One region of the Clostridium sp. ETTB3 genome, then DNA from elsewhere that is predicted to be linked to it. Evidence: a T-box and tRNA genes for the amino acid it is inferred to sense, from the RefSeq annotation. Region 1 holds a T-box; the other regions hold tRNA genes.

Region 1 (6,501 bases):
GTTATATAATCATCAGCTCCCATATTAAGACCTAATATTTTATCTGTATCTTCTGATTTTGCAGAAATTAATATAATCGGAATATTTTTTTCTTGCCTTATTTTCATTGTAGTTCTAAGTCCATCCATGTTAGGCATCATTATATCCATTAATATAAGTTGTACATTATTTTCCATTAATACTTCTAATGCTTCTAGTCCATCATATGCCTTAATAACATTGATTCCTTCATTTTTTAAATATATCTCAATAGCATCTACTATCTCCTTGTCATCATCTACTACTAAAACATTATTTTTTTTCATAAGTTACCCCACTCCCCTATAACAAACTTAACTATATAATAATTATTATTTTATATTTATATAGTAACAAAAAACTTTTAAAAAAACCTATCATATTTATTACAAATTTATTAAGTTATAAAATTTAAGTGTCTTTAAAAATATTTATATATTTTCTTAAAGACACTTTCACTATTTATGTATTAAATTGTTAATAAAAATCCTGCTATTGTGGCACTTAAAAGATTAGCTAATGTCCCTCCTAATACAGCCTTCCAACCTAAACGTGCTATATCATGTTTCCTACTAGGTGCCATTCCACCTATGCCACCTATTAATATTGCTATAGATGAAATATTAGCAAATCCACATAAAGAAAATGTAACTATAGCTATTGTTTTTGGAGATAATGTAGATATTATTTCAGAAAGACTTGTAAATGCTACAAACTCATTTAATATTATTTTTTGCCCTATTAATGATCCTGCAATTACAGATTCTTTCATAGGCACTCCTATAATAGTTGCAATTGGCGCAAAAATATATCCTAAAATTGATTGTAAACTTAAGTTATCTATTCCAAATAATCCACCAATTAATCCAATAATTCCATTTATAAGTGCAATTAATGCTACAAATGCTAATAATATTGCAGCTATATTAAGAACTAATCCTAAACCATCAATAGCACCTTTGGAAGCTGCATCAACAATATTAGATGAATCATCTTTTACCATTTCAATTTCTTCATTAACTTTTGCTTCCCTTATTTCTGGAATTATTATTTTAGAAATTATAAGTCCTGCTGGAGCTGACATAAAACTAGCTGATACTAAATACTCAATAGGAATTCCTAATAATGAATACCCAACTAATATTGATCCTGAAACTGAAGCAAGTCCCCCAACCATAACTGTAAATAATTCTGATTCTGTTAACTTTTCAACATATGGCTTAATTAATAATGGTGCTTCAGTTTGCCCTAAAAATATATTTGCAGCTGATGATATAGTTTCAAGCTTAGAAGTGCCTAAAAGCTTTGATAATCCACCCCCTATAAGCTTTATAACAAACTGCATAACTCCTAAGTAATACAACACTGATACTAATGCTGAAATGAATATAATTACTCCTAAAACATTAACTGCAAATATACTACCATCATTAGATAATGAACCAAATATAAAAGAAATTCCTTCTTTTGCATAATCAATTACAGATTGTACACCTAATGAAATTCTACTCAATATATATTTTCCAACACTCCACTTTAATGCAGCAAATGCAAATATAAATTGAATTAAAAATCCAATAATTACTGTTTTCCAATTTATTTTTTTCTTATTATTCGAAATTAAAAATGCTACTAAAAACACGAAAATTATACCTATAATACAATTTAATATCGCCATAAAATACCACCTTTTGTTAATCTTTTTCTTAATTTAGTTTTATCTAAAATATATACTTATATTCTTTAAAAATAAAAAAATTGTTTATTAAATTATTAATTTATCATTAAGTTCATATAAATTCTATATTTTTAAGTATATTATATTGTTTTATTTTATATCATATTTACAATATTATACCATACTTTATGAATTTTAAATAGTTTATATTTTTATTCACCTTAAACTTCTCTTAAGTAATTTTCTTTTAAAATAAATATAAACTTAATCATTTCTTGATATATTGACTATGTAAAATAAGGTTATTCCTCTTATTGACTTATTATAGTTAATTAATATATAATTAATTAATATTAAAATTATTTAATAAATTTAATATTTATTGCATTGAAAAGGAGTAGTACTATAAAATTGTAGTCTTTAGAGAGCTGTTGGTTGCTGTAAAACAGTGATGCATTTATGGGAACTTGCCTTGGAGCTTACTTGTTTAAAAGCAAGTACGGAATCCCCGTTACAGATTTAAGCGAGAAATTAGTCAGTGATAAGTTTTAAGTGACAAATGACAAGTTATTAAGTTTACTAAACTTAAACTGCTAAATTCTAATAAGAGTGGTACCGCGAAATATAGCTTTTCGTCTCTTAATTGAGATGAAGGGCTTTTTTTATATAAAACTTAGCAAATTTCAAGTAACAAGTTTCAAGTGATAAATTTAAAGTGGTAATCTAAACAATAAGTTTAGTCAAAATTTAGAGATTTTCTCTAACTTGTCACCTGCTACTTGTCACTATCTAAAGGAGGATTAAAACTATGAGTAACTACGGAACTGCCATTGATAAAAAATGGCAAAAGAAATGGGAAGAAACTGAACTTTACAAATTTAATCCAGATGCAGAGGGTGAAAAACTTTATGTTTTAGAAATGTTCTCTTATCCATCTGGAAGTCAATTACATGCTGGTCACTGGTTTAACTATGGACCTGTTGATTCATGGGCAAGATTAAAGAAAATGCAAGGATATAATGTATTCCAACCAATGGGATTTGATGCCTTTGGTTTACCTGCTGAAAACTTCGCAATTAAAACTGGGATTCATCCATGGGATTCTACAGAAAAAAATATCAAAACTATGGAAGAACAATTAAAAGCAATGGGTGCTATGTTTAATTGGGAAAATGAAGTTATAACTTGTACTCCTGAATATTACAAATGGACTCAATGGATATTCTTACAATTATTAAAAAATGATTTAGCTTACAGAAAAAAAGCTCCTGTAAATTGGTGTCCATCTTGTAATACAGTTTTAGCTAATGAACAAGTTGTTGAAGGTACTTGTGAAAGATGTGGAACAGAAGTCACTAAAAAGGATTTAACTCAATGGTTCTTTAAAATAACACAATATGCTGATGAATTATTAGAAAAACTAGATACTTTAGATTGGCCTGAAAAGACAGTTGCTATGCAAAAACACTGGATTGGTAAGTCTACAGGTGCTGAAGTTAACTTCAAAGTTAAAGATTCAAATATTAACTTTAATGTATTTACAACAAGAGTTGACACTTTAAATGGTGTAACTTATGTTGTTTTAGCTCCTGAAAATCCATTAGTTGATGAAATAACAACTAATGAAAATAAAGCTGCTGTTGAAGAATATAAAGAAGCTGCTAAAAAGCAATCAGATATAGAAAGACAATCTCTTACAAGAGAAAAAACTGGTGTATTTACTGGTTCATATGCTATAAACCCTATAAATGGTAAGGAAGTTCCAATTTGGGTTGGTGATTACGTTCTTGCAACTTATGGTACTGGTGCTGTTATGGCTGTTCCAGCTCATGATGAAAGAGACTTTGCATTTGCTACTAAATTTAACTTACCAATAGAACAAGTTATAACTAGCAAAAAAGGTGAAGAAGTTAAATTACCATACTGTGAATATGGTGTATTAGTTAACTCTGGTGAATTTGATGGATTAACTACTGAAGAAGCTAAAGAGACTATTGTTGAAAAACTAGCTAAAGAAAATTTAGGTTCTGCAAAAGTTAATTACAGATTAAGAGACTGGTTAGTCTCAAGACAAAGATATTGGGGTGCTCCAATTCCAATAATCTACTGTGAAGATTGTGGTGCTGTTCCAGTTCCAGAAAAAGATCTTCCTGTTGAATTGCCATACAATGTTGAATTTGCCCCAGATGGTAAATCACCACTTGCTAAATGCGAAGAATTTGTTAACACTACTTGCCCTTGTTGTGGTAAACCAGCTAAGAGAGAGTGTGATACTTTAGATACATTTGTTTGCTCTTCTTGGTACCAAATGAGATATGTAGATAATAAAAATGATAAAATTGCATTTGATAAAGAAAAAGTAGATAAGATGCTTCCAGTTGATAAATATGTTGGTGGGCCTGAGCATGCTTGTATGCACTTATTATATGCAAGGTTTATAACTAAAGCCTTAAGAGATATGGGATATTTAAGCTTTGATGAACCATTCAAGAGCTTAACTCACCAAGGATTAATCTTAGGTCCAGATGGATTAAAAATGTCTAAATCTAAAGGAAATACTATTTCTCCAGATGATTACATCAAAGAATATGGTGCTGACGTATTTAGAATGTACTTAATGTTTGGATTTGCTTACACTGAAGGTGGTGCTTGGAGTGATGATGGTATTAAGTCTGTTGCTAGATTTGTAGATAGAATTGAAAGATATTTAACAATGTGTAGAGAAGCTATTAATGCTGGTACTAATAATAAAACTACTATGGATAAGGCAGAAAAAGAATTAAACTTCTGGTTAAATAATGCTATTAAAGGTGTTACTGAAGATGCTGAAAAAATGCAATTCAACACTGCAATTGCAAGAATGATGGAATTCATTAATGCTTTATCTAAGTACATGAAAGAAGAAACTAAGAACTTAGATTTCTTAAATACTGTATGTGAAAGCTTTATTAAAATTTTAGCTCCATTTGCTCCTCACTTTGCTGAAGAACAATGGTCATTATTAACTAATAAGTATTCAGTATTTACTGAAGCTTGGCCTGAGTTTGATGCTAAAGCTCTTGTTAAAGATGAAATTGAAATAGCAATTCAAATTAATGGTAAAATTAAAGCAAGAATTAATGTTGCTTCTGACTTAAACGAAGAAGGAATTAAAGCTGAAGCTTTAGCTGATGAAGCTGTTTTAGCTGCCACTGAAGGAAAAACTATAGTTAAAGTTATTGTTATTAAAGGAAGACTTGTAAACATAGTTGTAAAGTAATATAAGATAAATAAGGGATTATATCAAATTAATTTACACACCATATATAAATAAAAAAAGTTCTATTTTATTTATAAGCATAATTTTTAAAATAGAACTTTTTAACTTTTTATTTCATAATTTTTTTAAAATAACTGCCTCATTTATATTAGGATTAGGTAATACAATTATCTCTTGATCATCCTCTACTGGAAAAATCCTCTCTTCACCCTCATCCTCTAATTCATCATCTAACATTGTTGTATTATTATCTTCAATAATTAAATTACTTTTATATTTATTTTCTGATAACTCTTCTTCATAAATTTTATCATTTGTACTTTTATTAAGTTTATAATTAATTAATAAAAAAATTATTAATCCTAATCCAATAATACTACTTACTGTTGTAATTAATATTTTATTATTTTCTAATCTCATAACGCCCCCTCCTTTATACAATCTATTAAATTTATATATTATTTATTCTATTTATTAATATTTAATTTACTTTTGCTATATTTCATTGTATTTTTATTATTTCAAGTATATGATTTTGTTATATTGCTAATATTGCAAAAAGCTATGTATAAAATGATTTTAATTCATTTTATACATAGCTTTTTTATTATATTAAATATCATTTAACACTTCTTTAAATTCTCCTAATACTTGAGAAACTATATTTTCCTCTAGCTTTTCATAATATGGCAGTAAATTTGATTCTTGAATTGCCTCAAATGCTTTCCTACTTGATTCCATCCAATTTTCAGGAATATATACCCAAACTATTTCTGTATAACTGCAACTTAATAAAAAATGCTCCATACCAAAGAAACTATATTCTTCAATATTATGCAGTTCATTAAACTTCTTATAATCATCAACTATTTGTGAAGTTAATTTATATTCATATATATCGGCATAAAAGAAATCAAACTCTTTTCTTTCTGCGTTATAAGCATCACAACAAATTATATTTATCTTAGAATTCTTTGGAAAGTTTTCATAATATAATTCTATTATTTCTTTACTTATTTCATATACAGTAATTTCTTCTACCTCTAGCTTTTTAGCCATTTCTTCTACTACATATCCTAATCCTAACCCTACAACTCCAACTTTTCCTTTAGCCATTTTTATTGCAAAATAAGCTCCTTGTATCTCTAGTGGAGTTAACCTCATCCAAACATGATTTGGTGCATGTAACTCCAATATATTTATATCATAATTGTCTTCCTTTGAATGTAGATATCCTTGTATTACTCCCTGTAAACCATCTACTGATTTTATTTTATAATCTCCAACCTTATTGCTTTTTATTTTTTTATTATATTCTTCAATTTTATCCAAAACATATTCTTTATCAAAAGGCTTCAATTCTAACATCCTCTCTTTTCAATATTACTTTTTCTTATCATTTGCTTAATTGTTATGTTAACTATCATATTAGTTATCTTAATTTCATCCTAATATATTAAAACTATTATAACATTAGTATAACTTACTAAACCTATTAAAAACATTAAATTTGTATCTCTTATAATTAATTATTATACTAATTAAT
Region 2 (6,501 bases), 370 kb from region 1:
ATAAATCTATCCTACTTCTATATAATAACAGATGAATCAATCCGTAACAATATTAAATTGAGATTTTTTTATCATATTGTTAAATTTTATTACTATTTTTTAAAAATATTTTTTTAAAATATTCTTCTTAAAGTGAAATTGATAATTATTATCAATTCTCTTGCTATTTATTCTTTTATTTTGTTATACTAAGTTAAAAGTATTGATAATGATTTTTATTTACATCTAGTAAAAGTTTAAATGCTTTATTCATTAAATAAAATATAATTAACTTTTTTATGCTTAAGGAGGATATTAAAATGAAAAATATTATAGAAATAGTTAATATTGTAGCAAGACAAATTCTTGACTCAAGATGCTTCCCTACTGTAGAAGTTGAAGTTGTACTTGAAGATGGAACTGTAGGAAGAGCTGCTGTACCATCAGGTGCTTCTACTGGTATTTATGAAGCTGTTGAATTAAGAGATGGTGATAAAAACTTCTTTATGGGTAAGGGTGTTAAAAACGCTGTTAATAATGTTAATGAAGTAATTGCAAAAGAATTAGTTGGATATAATGTTTTTGATCAAACTGCAATAGATAAAAAATTAATTGAATTAGATGGAACAAATAATAAAGGTAACTTAGGTGCTAATGCTATTTTAGGAGTTTCTTTAGCTGTTGCTAGAGCTGCTGCTAATTTCTTAGGACTTCCTTTATATCAATATGTTGGAGGTGTAAATGCAAAAGTACTTCCAGTTCCAATGATGAACATAATCAATGGTGGTTCACATGCTGATAACTCTGTAGATTTACAAGAATTTATGGTTATGCCTGTAGGGTTTGATTCATTTGATAAGGCTATCCAAGCTTGTGGTGAAGTTTATCATTCATTAAAGAAAACTTTAAATGAAAAAAATTACTCAACTGGTGTTGGTGATGAAGGTGGATTTGCTCCTAACTTAAAATCAAATGAAGAAGCTATAGAAATCATATTAGAAGCTATAACTAAAGCTGGATATGAACCTGGAAAAGATATGTTTATTGCTATAGATGCTGCTTCTTCTGAATATTACAAAGATGGAAAATATGTTTTAGAGCATGAAGGTAAAACTTTAACACCTTCTGAAATGGTTGATTTTTTAGAAAACTGGGTTAATAAATATCCAATCATATCTATTGAAGATGGTATGGCTGAAGAAGATTGGGAAGGTTGGAAACTACTAACTGAAAGACTTGGAAATAAGGTTCAATTAGTTGGAGATGATTTATTTGTAACTAATACTTCAAGATTATCAGATGGTATTCAAAAGGGTGTAGCTAACTCAATATTAATTAAGTTAAATCAAATTGGTACTTTAACAGAAACTTTAAATGCAATTGAAATGGCAAATAGAGCTGGTTATACTGCAGTTATATCTCATAGATCAGGAGAAACTGAAGATACTACTATTGCTGATTTAGTTGTTGCAGTTAATGCTGGTCAAATTAAAACAGGCGCACCTGCTAGATCAGAAAGAGTTGCTAAATACAATCAACTTATTAGAATTTCTGAAGAATTAGGCGAAGTTGCTGAATATAGAGGAAGACAAGCTTTCTTTAACCTAAAATAATAATATAAATCTTTTTTGAATAAACTTTTAATTTCTCTCAATAAAACATTATATTTTTATGTAATTAGGATGATACTTTTGTGTCATCCTTATTTTATCTTTATCCAAGTGTTACATCTAATATCATCATAGTTATAAATCCAAATATTAATCCTATAGTTGTTAATGCCTTATTTTCAATAGATGCTTCTGGTAATAGCTCTGAACCTACAACTGAAACCATTGCCCCTGCTGAAAAAGCTAAAAAAAATGGTAACATACTTCTAACCCCAACAGCTGCCATTGCACCTAAAAAACCTGCTATTGGCTCAACTATTCCTGATGCTTGTCCGTAAAAAAAACTTTTAGTTCTTGATAAACCCTCTCTTCTTAAAGGTAAAGATACAGCTGCTCCCTCTGGAAAATTTTGAAGACCTATTCCCAATGCTAAGCTTATAGCTGCTCCTATAGTTGCTGATGGTATTCCTGCTGCTACTCCACCAAAGGCTACCCCAACAGCTAATCCCTCTGGTATGTTATGAAGTGTTACTGCTACTACAAGCAATATACTTCTTTTGTACTTCTTTACTATTGAGTCTCTTGCTATTTCATCATTTTCTGTTATTACCCCATATGAATACTTATCCATCATTTTATCAGCTAATATTATAAAAATTCCTCCTGAAAAAAATCCAATGGATGGTAATATAATTTCACTATATCCAAGGTTATCACATAATTCTATTGCTGGATTTAATAATGACCAAAAGCTTGCTGCTATCATAACTCCAGCTCCAAATCCAAGCATACAATTTAATATTCTTCTATCAACAGTTTTAAAGAAAAATACTAAAGCTGCACCTAGTGCTGTTATTGCCCATGTAAATATTGTAGCCGATAATCCCTGAGCAATTGGATTTAATCCCATAAACCATTCCATAATTTTTAAATCTCCTTTATTATTCATAGCTTTATCATTATATAAGCAATATATGATAAAATCTTACAACAAGTTCTAAATACTATTAAATTATTTACTCATTTTCTATATCAACCAAATCATTTTCCACTTTTTTCAATTTACTCTATTGACACAATTATCCCTATATGATAATATTATTTATATGTTAATTAAGTCGGCATGGCGGAACTGGCAGACGCACATGACTCAAAATCATGCGGGTAACCGTGTGGGTTCGATTCCCACTGCCGGCACCAATTTTATATATCTAACATTAATAAAAGCATTAATATTACTTAAATTTAGTAAAATCAATGCTTTTATTTTTTATTTAACTTACCAATTACAATTTTAATACTTTATTTAATACAAATCATCAGCTGCAAATTTAATTCCAGACTTCTTTCTAGCTACAGTTTGAACCTCACTTACAATTAAACTATGATCTAATAATTGAAAACATCTATTAAAATCATTACTACTTATCATTTTTTCAAATTCTATAAATTCATAAATCATTCTATTCCTATAATTATTTTCATTTATAATCTTACTTTCTTCATTATTCAGTAACAATTCAAATCTTTCACATTTATTTGTTGGATTATCTTGATATATACATCCCTTATCTCCTTGAATATTATTATAAATGGGTGCCTTACATTCCTTAGAGCCAATACAAACACATTTAAATTTATCATAATCTAAAACCAATATTCCTGATGTATCTATCCCTCTTTCTATATTAGGATAATACTCAACATTTTTAGGCCTTCCAAATAATCCAACTATATAATGGATATTATATATATTTAAATCCATCAATGCTCCTCCAGAAAACTTAGGATCAAATACAGGCAATACTTTTCCTTTCTTAAAATCATCATATCGACTTGAATATTGAGAGTAATTGCATTCAACTATTTTTATTTCACCTAATTTGGAAATTAATTTTTTTATTTTTAAATAATTAGGCAAATATAATGTTGTAATTGCTTCAAAAATAAACAATCCTCTTTTTCTTGCTAAATCACTTAATATTTTAGCTTCTTTATAATTTGATGTTATTGGTTTTTCAACTATAACATTTTTATTAGCTTCTAAAGCTTTCTTTGAAAATTCAAAATGAAGACTATTAGGTAAACATATATATACAGTATCTATATCACTTTTAAGCAATTCTTCATAATTATAAAATATATTTTTAATGTTATTTTGTTTTTTTATCTTATTTAATTTTTCATAACTTTTTTTCCTTCCATAAATCCCATTAATTTTAATATTATTTAAATACGGAACTATGCTTAAAAACTCATTTACAATCATACCCGACCCAATAACTGCTAATTTCATAACTCTCATTTATTCTCCTATAAATTAAAATAATTTAGATTAATTAATATTAGAATACAAATAACTTATTCTTTATCTTAATTAATAATACCTTTTTAATTAGTTTATTTCCTGAAAAAAAATAACTTCATCTTTATTGCTAATAGATTCTATAAAATTCCTAGGACATACATCTCTTGATATCTTAAGTCCAATTAAAATACCTATTATCTCATTAGATGTTACATTATTATTACTTATTTCTATATCACGTATTTTTATATTTTTACTTTGTATTTCTTTTAATAAATTAGAAACTGCCTTTGTTGAGTTAACAAGAATATATAAAGTTATATTTCGAGACTTTCTATTAATTTTCCTATCAATATTAGCAAGTGCTACAGTAACTGCTGCAATTACTAAACAGCCAATAATTGCTCCTGAATAAAATCCAGCACCTATTGCTAATCCCATACATGCACATGCCCAAAGCCCTGCTGCAGTTGTTAATCCCCTTACTTTGTTTTTACCTGTTACTATAATAGTTCCAGCACCTAAAAAACCAATTCCACTTATAACTTGAGCTCCTAGTCTTGATAAATCTGTTTCCCCATTATATATCTTATGTAAATATATATTAGTTATCATTGCAAGTGTTGCTCCAACAGACACAAGTATATGTGTTCTAAGACCTGCAGGCCTTTTTTCTCGTTCTCTTCCATATCCAATTATTCCTCCAAAAATAACTGCCATTAAAACTCTTAAAAAAATTGAAATAAAATTTAAATCTTCTAAGTATATAACTATTTCCTTAACCACATAAAATCCCCTCCCCTAAATATTATTCTAATTAAATACATATATTTCTTAAAATCCTAATTTGAAGTTTATAATCATCAGTGATACTATAATATAAACTAATTTAATTAAAGGAGAAGATTATGTCTTTACTAAATATAAATGATAATATTGCTATTGTTGCTTGTTCTAATGGACAGCCATTATTAAATAAACCTCAAATTGAACTTCTTATTAAAACATTGAAAGATTTAGGGCTAAATCCTATTTTAAGTGAATATATTTATTCATTTAATCTACCATTTAATGGCTCGTCAAAAGATAAAGGAAAAGCTTTTATGGATTTATATAAAAATCCTAAAATAAAAGCCATATTTGATATTTCTGGCGGTGATTTAGCAAATGAAGTTTTAGATTACTTAGATTATGAATTTATAGCTAAAAATCCTAAGCCTATATTTGGCTATAGTGATTTAACTACTGTTTTAAATAGTGTTTATTCCCAAACTAATAATCCTGTCTATCTTTATCAAATAAGAAATCTTATTTATTCTGATAGCAAAAATCAATTAACTAACTTTAGTAATAGTTTACTTACTGATACAAATGATTTATTTAATTTTTCTTATAAATTTATTCAAGGTGAAAGTTTAAGTGGAATAACTGTAGGTGGTAATATTCGTTGCCTTTTAAAATTAGCTGGAACAAAATATATGCCTGACTTTACAGATAAAATTTTATTTTTAGAAAGTATGGGCGGAGAAGCTGCTCTTATGTCAGCTTTTTTTAATCAATTGAAGCAAATGGGTGTATTTAGCAAAGTTCGTGGCATTTTATTAGGTACATTTACTAAAATGCAAGAAAACAACATTTCCCCTACTATTGAAGAATTATTAGTAAAAGTAATAGATAATCCTAATTTACCTATTGCTAAAACTGAAGATATAGGTCATGGTAGTACCTCTAAATGTTTAATAATTGGTAAAAATATTATACTTAACTAAATTTAAAGGAGCTGTTGCACTAAATAATTAGTACATAGCTCCTTTTTAACTAAAAAAAACAAGTATAGACTTTTAGAAAAATTTTTTTTATTTCCAACAACAGAAAACATAGTAGATAATACTGGTTCTATTAATATTCCTACAAAAGTTAATATTGGAATTGATAAATTTTTGCCCGAACTAAAAAATACAAAATAACTGGATAAATAGTTATTAAAAAACATATATTAGTTATAAATAAATATATAATTTTACTTATTAATAAACAAATCCCATTATCGCATGCATCTCTATAATCACCCATAATTAAACTTCCCCTTAATTTAATAATACAGTTTAACTTCCTATTAATTTTAAATTATACTAAATTAAAACTCTAATTTATACATTAATTATTTAATATAAAATGTATTAATAATTAGTGATTTTACTTATAAAATAAAACTAAGCTATACCTAGTAAATTTTCCTTAACTAGGAATAGCTTAGACTTTTATAAATTATTTATTCTTTATATTTAAATAAAAATTAGTTTCTGTTACTTTAACATATGGTGATACCCACAAACTAGCAATTCCGAATGTTAATGCTACAATTATCCACCATCCAATGAAAGATAATTCTAAACAAAATAAATCCCACTTATAACCTTTCATCATTTCAACACTTTCACTTAAGCATTGATTAATGGATTTGCTGTTATCCTCAGCTAAAATATAATAAGCTTGTGAAAACATAAGTGATATAATTATTCCTGGAATTATAAAAAGTATATATCCTATTGCTATAGATAAATAAATTATTATGTTTAATCCTAATGTCTTTAAATAAATATT
Region 3 (6,501 bases), 450 kb from region 1:
CGGATGCACACTTACTATTACCCTTTCTCTATCTTTAAAATTTTTACACATATATTCTATTTGATCTGCAAAAACATTTGGTGTATCCATTTGAACTGTTGATGGAAGATTTATTATAATTTTATTTTCCTTTGATGCCTCCCATGCATCAGCAACTGCATCACATACTTCTAATGCATATTCAACTTCTGTTCCAGTAAAACTTTCAGGAGAATATTCTAAAAAAATCTCGCCCTCAAAATCTGAAGTATATTTTTTTACTAACTTTGTTCCCTCAACAGCAATTTTTTTAATTTCATCTTTGCTCATATTAAAAACAACATCTCTTTGTAATACTGAAGTTGCATTGTAAATATGAACTATTGCTTTTTTTACCCCTTGTAAAGCTTCAAAAGTTTTTTCTATTAAATGTGGTCTTGCTTGAGTTAATACCTGTACAACAACATCATCTGGAATACAATTATCATCAACTAATCTTCTCAAAAAATCAAATTCTATTTGTGATGCTGATGGAAATCCAACTTCAATTTCCTTAAATCCTAATTTAACTAATAAATTAAAAAATTCTAATTTTTCATTTATGTTCATTGGATTTATAAGTGCTTGATTTCCATCTCTTAAATCAACACTACACCAAATAGGTACCTTTTCAATAATATTATTTGGCCATGTTCTTTCCTTAAAATTAATAGTTTCAAATCTCTTGTATTTACTGTAATTTAACATTTATAAAAGCCCCCTTAAATAAAATAAAAAACCGCTAAACAGCTCCTATTCATTGGAGCGTGTTTACGCGGTACCATCCAAAACTTTTACTTAATTAAAATAACGGTGTTATCCGATAAGAATTACTTCTAATTCATCCTTATAGCTCATGAGCGAGTTCAAAAATATAATTTATAGACTCTCAGCAACTGTCTACTCTCTGAAAAATTATTAATTTTCTACTACTCTCATTCCCAGCAATGCCTTATTTATTTTCTATAATTTTACTATATTGTATTATCTCTGTCAATATACATAATATTTTTATTTTTATACTCTATTTCGTTCTTCTCCTCTATAAAAAGCCTTAATATTTTCTATTACTTCTTCAAATAACACTTTACGAGCTTCTATACTTGCCCATGCAATATGAGGTGATAATAGTAATTTATCTTTATTTTTTACAGTCAATAGTGGGTTTTCTTCATTAATTGGCTCAACCTCAAATACATCTAATGCTGCTCCTCTTATTTTATCTTCATCTATAGCCTTTGAAAGATCCCTTTCTACTACAATAGGTCCTCTTCCCATATTTACTAAAATAGCTGTATTCTTCATTTTGCTTAGTGCATCATAATTTATTAATCCCTTTGTATTATTGTTTAATGGTGCATGAATAGAAATAATATCACTTTTATTTAGTAATTCTTCAAATTCAACTCTTTCAAATTCACTTGAATTATTTCTTCCTGAAGTAGAATAATATATTACCTTTGCTCCAAATGCTTCTGCTATTCTTGCAACTCTTCTTCCTATTACTCCTAATCCAATTATTCCCCATACTTTATTTTGAATTTCATAATAAGGTCTATTTAAACATGTAAATAATCCTGATTTAGAATATTCACCAGACTTAACATAATTATCATGATATATAACTTCATTTAATAATCCTAAAGCCATTGCAAATGTATGTTGAACTACTGCATTAGTTGAATATCCCGCAACATTTGAAACCCCAATTCCTCTTTTTCTTGCATAATCAACATCTATATTATTAAATCCAGTTGCTGTTTCAGCAATAAATTCTAATTTATTTGCATTTTTCATATTATCTTCATTTAAAATAACTTTATTAGTTAATATTATATTTGCATCTTTTATTCTATTACTTACTTCATCTTCACTAGTAAATTCATAATAATCAACTTCTCCAATTTCATTAAGTTTTTCTAAATCTATATTTCCTAAAGTTTTTCCATCAAGTATTACTATTTTTTTCATATAATTCCTCCATAAATCATTATAAAAAAAGAGCTACATTAAAAAATCAAATTCAAATGTAGTTCTATATAATGTATTGGTGCAGATGGTGGGATTTGAACCCACACGGAGAATATCCAATAGACCCTCAATCTATCCTGTCTGCCTATTCCAGCACACCTGCATAAGATAACTCTTATATTATATATTTTATGTTAATGTAAAATTAAATTCAATCATATTTTCCTCTCTATTTTTTTAATGCTTTTAATATTTTTATAATATCTTCTATATCTTCACTAGTTAAATTTTCATAATTATCCAACTTATTTTTTATATCTTCTATTACTTTTTCTTTATAACTCTTTTGCATTTTTCTTCCTCCATTTGCTATATACAAAGTAATACTAGTTGTTATAACTCCTATAACTCCTATTCCAATAATCATTAATAAAACAGCAATTGATTTTCCTAATTGAGTCTTTAATAAAATATCACCATACCCAACTGTAGTAAAAGTTACAAAACTCCACCATAAAGCATCTCCTATTGACATTCCTTCAACTATTGAAATTAAAACAGCACCTATAACTATAAATATTGTTGAAAGTACTAATAAAAAATTTAATCTGCTCTTTTTAATTTCATCTTTAACTCTTATTTTAAATTTTAAGGCACAAATTATTAGCATAAAAATCTTTATTATTTTTATACAATAAGCTGAATTGATCTTAGAAGGAATTATGGTCAACCCCACTAACCTTATATAAAATCTTATTGAAAAAATGGATAGTAAATCTATTATATTTTTTTTTATAAAATTTCTTTTAGATTTACTTATTACTAATCTTGTAACGTAATCCCCTATAAATATTAATCTTACTATATTATCTATATAATAAAATGTCCAACTAACTTCATTTGGTATATCTATAAAAATATCTATAACAAACATTAATGCTAACATAAGTGCAAGTAATCCTATAAAAAAATCATATACACTTTTCTTTTCCATATGTTTACCTCATAAATATAAATTTATATATTTATATTTATGTTAGAATTACTTAATATATGATAAGTAGCACTAAAAAAGACCAATGCACTTATGCATCAGTCTTTTAAAATTAACATCTTCCATACATTTTTGTATATTTATATATTTTATCAGCTAATTCTGTATTGTAGCTTCCTTCCTTAATTCTCCATTTCCAATTTCCACCTAAAGTTGAAGGAAAATTCACTCTTGTTTCATTTCCAAGATTTAAGAAATCCTGCATTAAAGCTATAGAAACATCTGCTACGCTTGCCCACGCCCCTCTTATGAAGCCCCAGTTATATCCTTCTTCTTCTGTTAAGGCTAAATATTCCTTGCAATACTTAACATCTGATTTATTTCCAGTTAACTCAAACCAACCCCTAAATGTATCATTATCATGTGTTCCTGTATATGCAATACAATTATTAGTATAAGTATGAGGTAAATAATTACTTTCTTCTCTTTCATCAAAAGCAAATTGTAATACCTTCATTCCTGGAAATCCTGTTTCCTCTAAAAATTCTTTAACTTCATTTGTTAAAAATCCTAAATCTTCTGCTATAACATTTATTTCACCTAATGATTCTTTAATTGCATTAAATAGCTTAATTCCTGGTCCTTTTACCCATTTACCATTAATAGCTGTAGTATCTCCATAAGGAATTTCCCAATAGCTTTCAAATCCTCTAAAATGATCTATTCTAACTACATCATAAAGTTTTAAACTTTCTTCAACTCTCTTAATCCACCATTTATATCCTGTTTTCTCCATGTAATTCCAATCATAAAGAGGATTTCCCCATAATTGACCTGTTTCTGAAAATGCATCTGGAGGGCATCCTGCAATAGAAATTGGTTTTAATGTTTCTTCATATATTAAATATGCTTCAGGATTACTCCAAACATCAGCACTATCTTCTGCAACATAAATTGGCATATCTCCTATTATTTTAATTCCCTTTTCATTAGCATAGCTTTTTAATTCATTCCATTGTTTAAAGAATAAGAATTGAATAAATGACCAAAACTCTATTTCATCTGATAACTCATTTCTATAAAGTTCAATTGTTTCAGGTCTTCTCTTTTTTATATCATCATCCCATTCTTGCCAACTAGCTAAATTAAATTTACCTTTAACAGCCATATAAAGAGAATAATTATCTAACCACCAATTATTTTCTTCTTTAAAACTTTCAAAGTATTCTTTTAATAAAAAGTTATGACTTTTTTTAAAGTTCTCATAAGCTCTTCTTAACACTATATATTTAATATTAAATAAAAGCCCATAATCAATGCATTCTTCATTATCTCCATAATTTTCATTAATATATTCTGCTTTGCTTAAAATTCCTTCATCATTTAATATATCAAAATCAATAAAATAAGGATTGCCTGCAAAAGCTGAAAAAGATTGATATGGTGAATCCCCATATCCTGTTTGCCCTAACGGCAATATTTGCCAATATCTCATTCCTGATTTATATAAAAATTCAACATATTCATATGCTTCCTTACCAAATGTCCCTATTCCAAATTTTCCTGGTAATGATGCTATATGCATAATAACACCTGCACTTCTCTCCATACCCCTCTACTCCTTTTACCTATTAAATTTAACTATATATATTATTAAAATAATAATTATTTTACTTTTTGCTAATATCCATACAAGATTCTCTTTCTATTAACTCAGTATCTAATAAAATATGTTTATTTTCCCCTTTTTTCTTTAATAGTTCAAATAAAATTTCTACACTTTTTTCTGCCATTTCTTTTTTAGGTTGATTTATTGTGGTAATACCTGGATTATAATAACAACTAACATCCATACCATCAAAACCAATTATTGATATATCTTCTCCAACTCTTAATCCACTATCTGATACTGCCTTAGCAGCGCCAATAGCCATGAAATCTGAAATTACAAAAATTGCAGTTATATCTTTTCTATGTTTTAACAATTTCATAGTTTCTTCATAAGCTTTTTCTGAATCATAATCTCCAATTATTAGATTTTCATCATTTATTTTTATATTATAATCCATTAAAGCCTTAATATATCCCTTATATCTCCACCAACTAACACAAAAGTCATTTTTTTCTCCTATCATTATTGCAATATTTTCATGACCTTTTTTTATAAGATATTCCGTAGCTGAATATGCTGATTGAAGATTATCTATTCCAACTGTAGAATATTTATCTCTTCCTGCTGAAGATACTGTATTAACAGAAGTTAATACAACTGGAACGTCTATATTTTTAAAACTATCTTCATCTAAATCTATGAAATTTCCACCTAAACAAATTATTCCTTGAAGTCTTTTTTCTTTTACAAAAGAAATGATATTTTCAACTTCTTGTTCTAAAACATAATCATTTTGCTGTAATATCATAGTGTATTTTTCTTCATTAATCTTACTTCCTATAACATTAATAAGTTCAGAAAAAAAAGGATTAAAAACTCCTTTTACTAAAACACCTATGTTTTTAGTTGTATTTTGCTTTAATATTCTTGCACTATTATTAGGCACATAATTGCTTTCTTTTATAACACGTAATACATTTTCTCTAGTACTTTCTTTTACATCCGGATGATTATTTAATACACGTGAAACAGTACTTACTCCAACACCTGATATTTTAGCAATATCTCTTATATTCATAGATAAACCTCCTTAAAAAATATTTTGAATTATTTTAGCACTCCTATTTCCTTATTAATTTATATCCAAAATACTCCTTTTTACATCATTATAATTCATTAATTATTCATAAAATATACCACTAATAAACTACTTATGTCCATATTTCATCTTAACATAATATATAATGCAATATCTCGGTATCGTTTCCATATAATTGTATCTCATTTTTCAAATTTTTTCAAGTTTATTATTTTCAATTACATTTTTTAATAAATCCTAAACAAATTAATTATTTATGTTTCTTTTGCATTTACTATAATTTCATAATTAATACCATCATCATTTATATTTATTTTATTATTATCCTCTTCATTGCTATATCCTTGTGATACATTTTTAACTTGCATCAATAATAACTTTAAATGGTATCTTTGAACTATAATATATATTGTCAAACATATTTGTAACTTCCTTCAAAATATTACACCCCAAATACATAAGAACTAAAAAAATTGGTATCTATACCTATTATTTAATAAAATTTCTACCAAGATTTTAACAATAAAAATCTTGGTAGATTATGAGAAATTCGTATATACCTCAAATAATTTAAATATATAGGTATCATTCTCCATCATATTTTATACCACTTTTAAAACATCCTCAAGTTTTTTTTCATTTTTTTCCTTCCAAATGAAAAATATTATTTTTAATAATACTGCATCATTAAATTCTCTTATATCGTAATTTGTATATTTTTGAATTTTGTCTAATCTATAAATTAATGTATTTCTATGTATATATAATTCTTTAGATGCTTCACTTAAATTTAATCCACATTTAAAA

The links. The T-box of region 1 lies ahead of leuS (leucine--tRNA ligase). A T-box ahead of a tRNA ligase gene usually reads a tRNA of that ligase, here a tRNA-Leu.
Region 2: it encodes a tRNA-Leu, which carries the amino acid that the T-box ahead of leuS (leucine--tRNA ligase) is inferred to sense. The anticodon was not compared.
Region 3: it encodes a tRNA-Leu, which carries the amino acid that the T-box ahead of leuS (leucine--tRNA ligase) is inferred to sense. The anticodon was not compared.

What each region holds. Positions count from the first base shown of each region.
Region 1 covers NZ_CP199832.1:2,406,873-2,413,373, forward strand. Annotated here, with positions in the region: gene ACUN06_RS11625 (response regulator transcription factor) at 1-305, opposite strand, end outside; gene ACUN06_RS11630 (NupC/NupG family nucleoside CNT transporter) at 488-1,696, opposite strand; T-box leader at 2,075-2,339, shown strand; gene leuS (leucine--tRNA ligase) at 2,505-4,955, shown strand; gene ACUN06_RS11640 (hypothetical protein) at 5,070-5,375, opposite strand; gene ACUN06_RS11645 (hypothetical protein) at 5,568-6,314, opposite strand.
Region 2 covers NZ_CP199832.1:2,034,997-2,041,497, forward strand. Annotated here, with positions in the region: gene eno (phosphopyruvate hydratase) at 300-1,592, shown strand; gene ACUN06_RS09995 (ZIP family metal transporter) at 1,693-2,511, opposite strand; tRNA gene ACUN06_RS10000 (tRNA-Leu) at 2,707-2,789, shown strand; gene ACUN06_RS10005 (Gfo/Idh/MocA family protein) at 2,896-3,885, opposite strand; gene ACUN06_RS10010 (MgtC/SapB family protein) at 3,985-4,683, opposite strand; gene ACUN06_RS10015 (S66 family peptidase) at 4,806-5,666, shown strand; gene ACUN06_RS10020 (DUF975 family protein) at 6,166-6,501, opposite strand, start outside.
Region 3 covers NZ_CP199832.1:1,960,429-1,966,929, forward strand. Annotated here, with positions in the region: gene leuA (2-isopropylmalate synthase) at 1-726, opposite strand, end outside; T-box leader at 777-970, opposite strand; gene ACUN06_RS09615 (D-2-hydroxyacid dehydrogenase) at 1,036-1,989, opposite strand; tRNA gene ACUN06_RS09620 (tRNA-Leu) at 2,067-2,152, opposite strand; gene ACUN06_RS09625 (potassium channel family protein) at 2,219-2,983, opposite strand; gene malQ (4-alpha-glucanotransferase) at 3,096-4,592, opposite strand; gene ACUN06_RS09635 (LacI family DNA-binding transcriptional regulator) at 4,654-5,673, opposite strand; gene ACUN06_RS09640 (hypothetical protein) at 5,949-6,110, opposite strand; gene ACUN06_RS09645 (PucR family transcriptional regulator) at 6,297-6,501, opposite strand, start outside.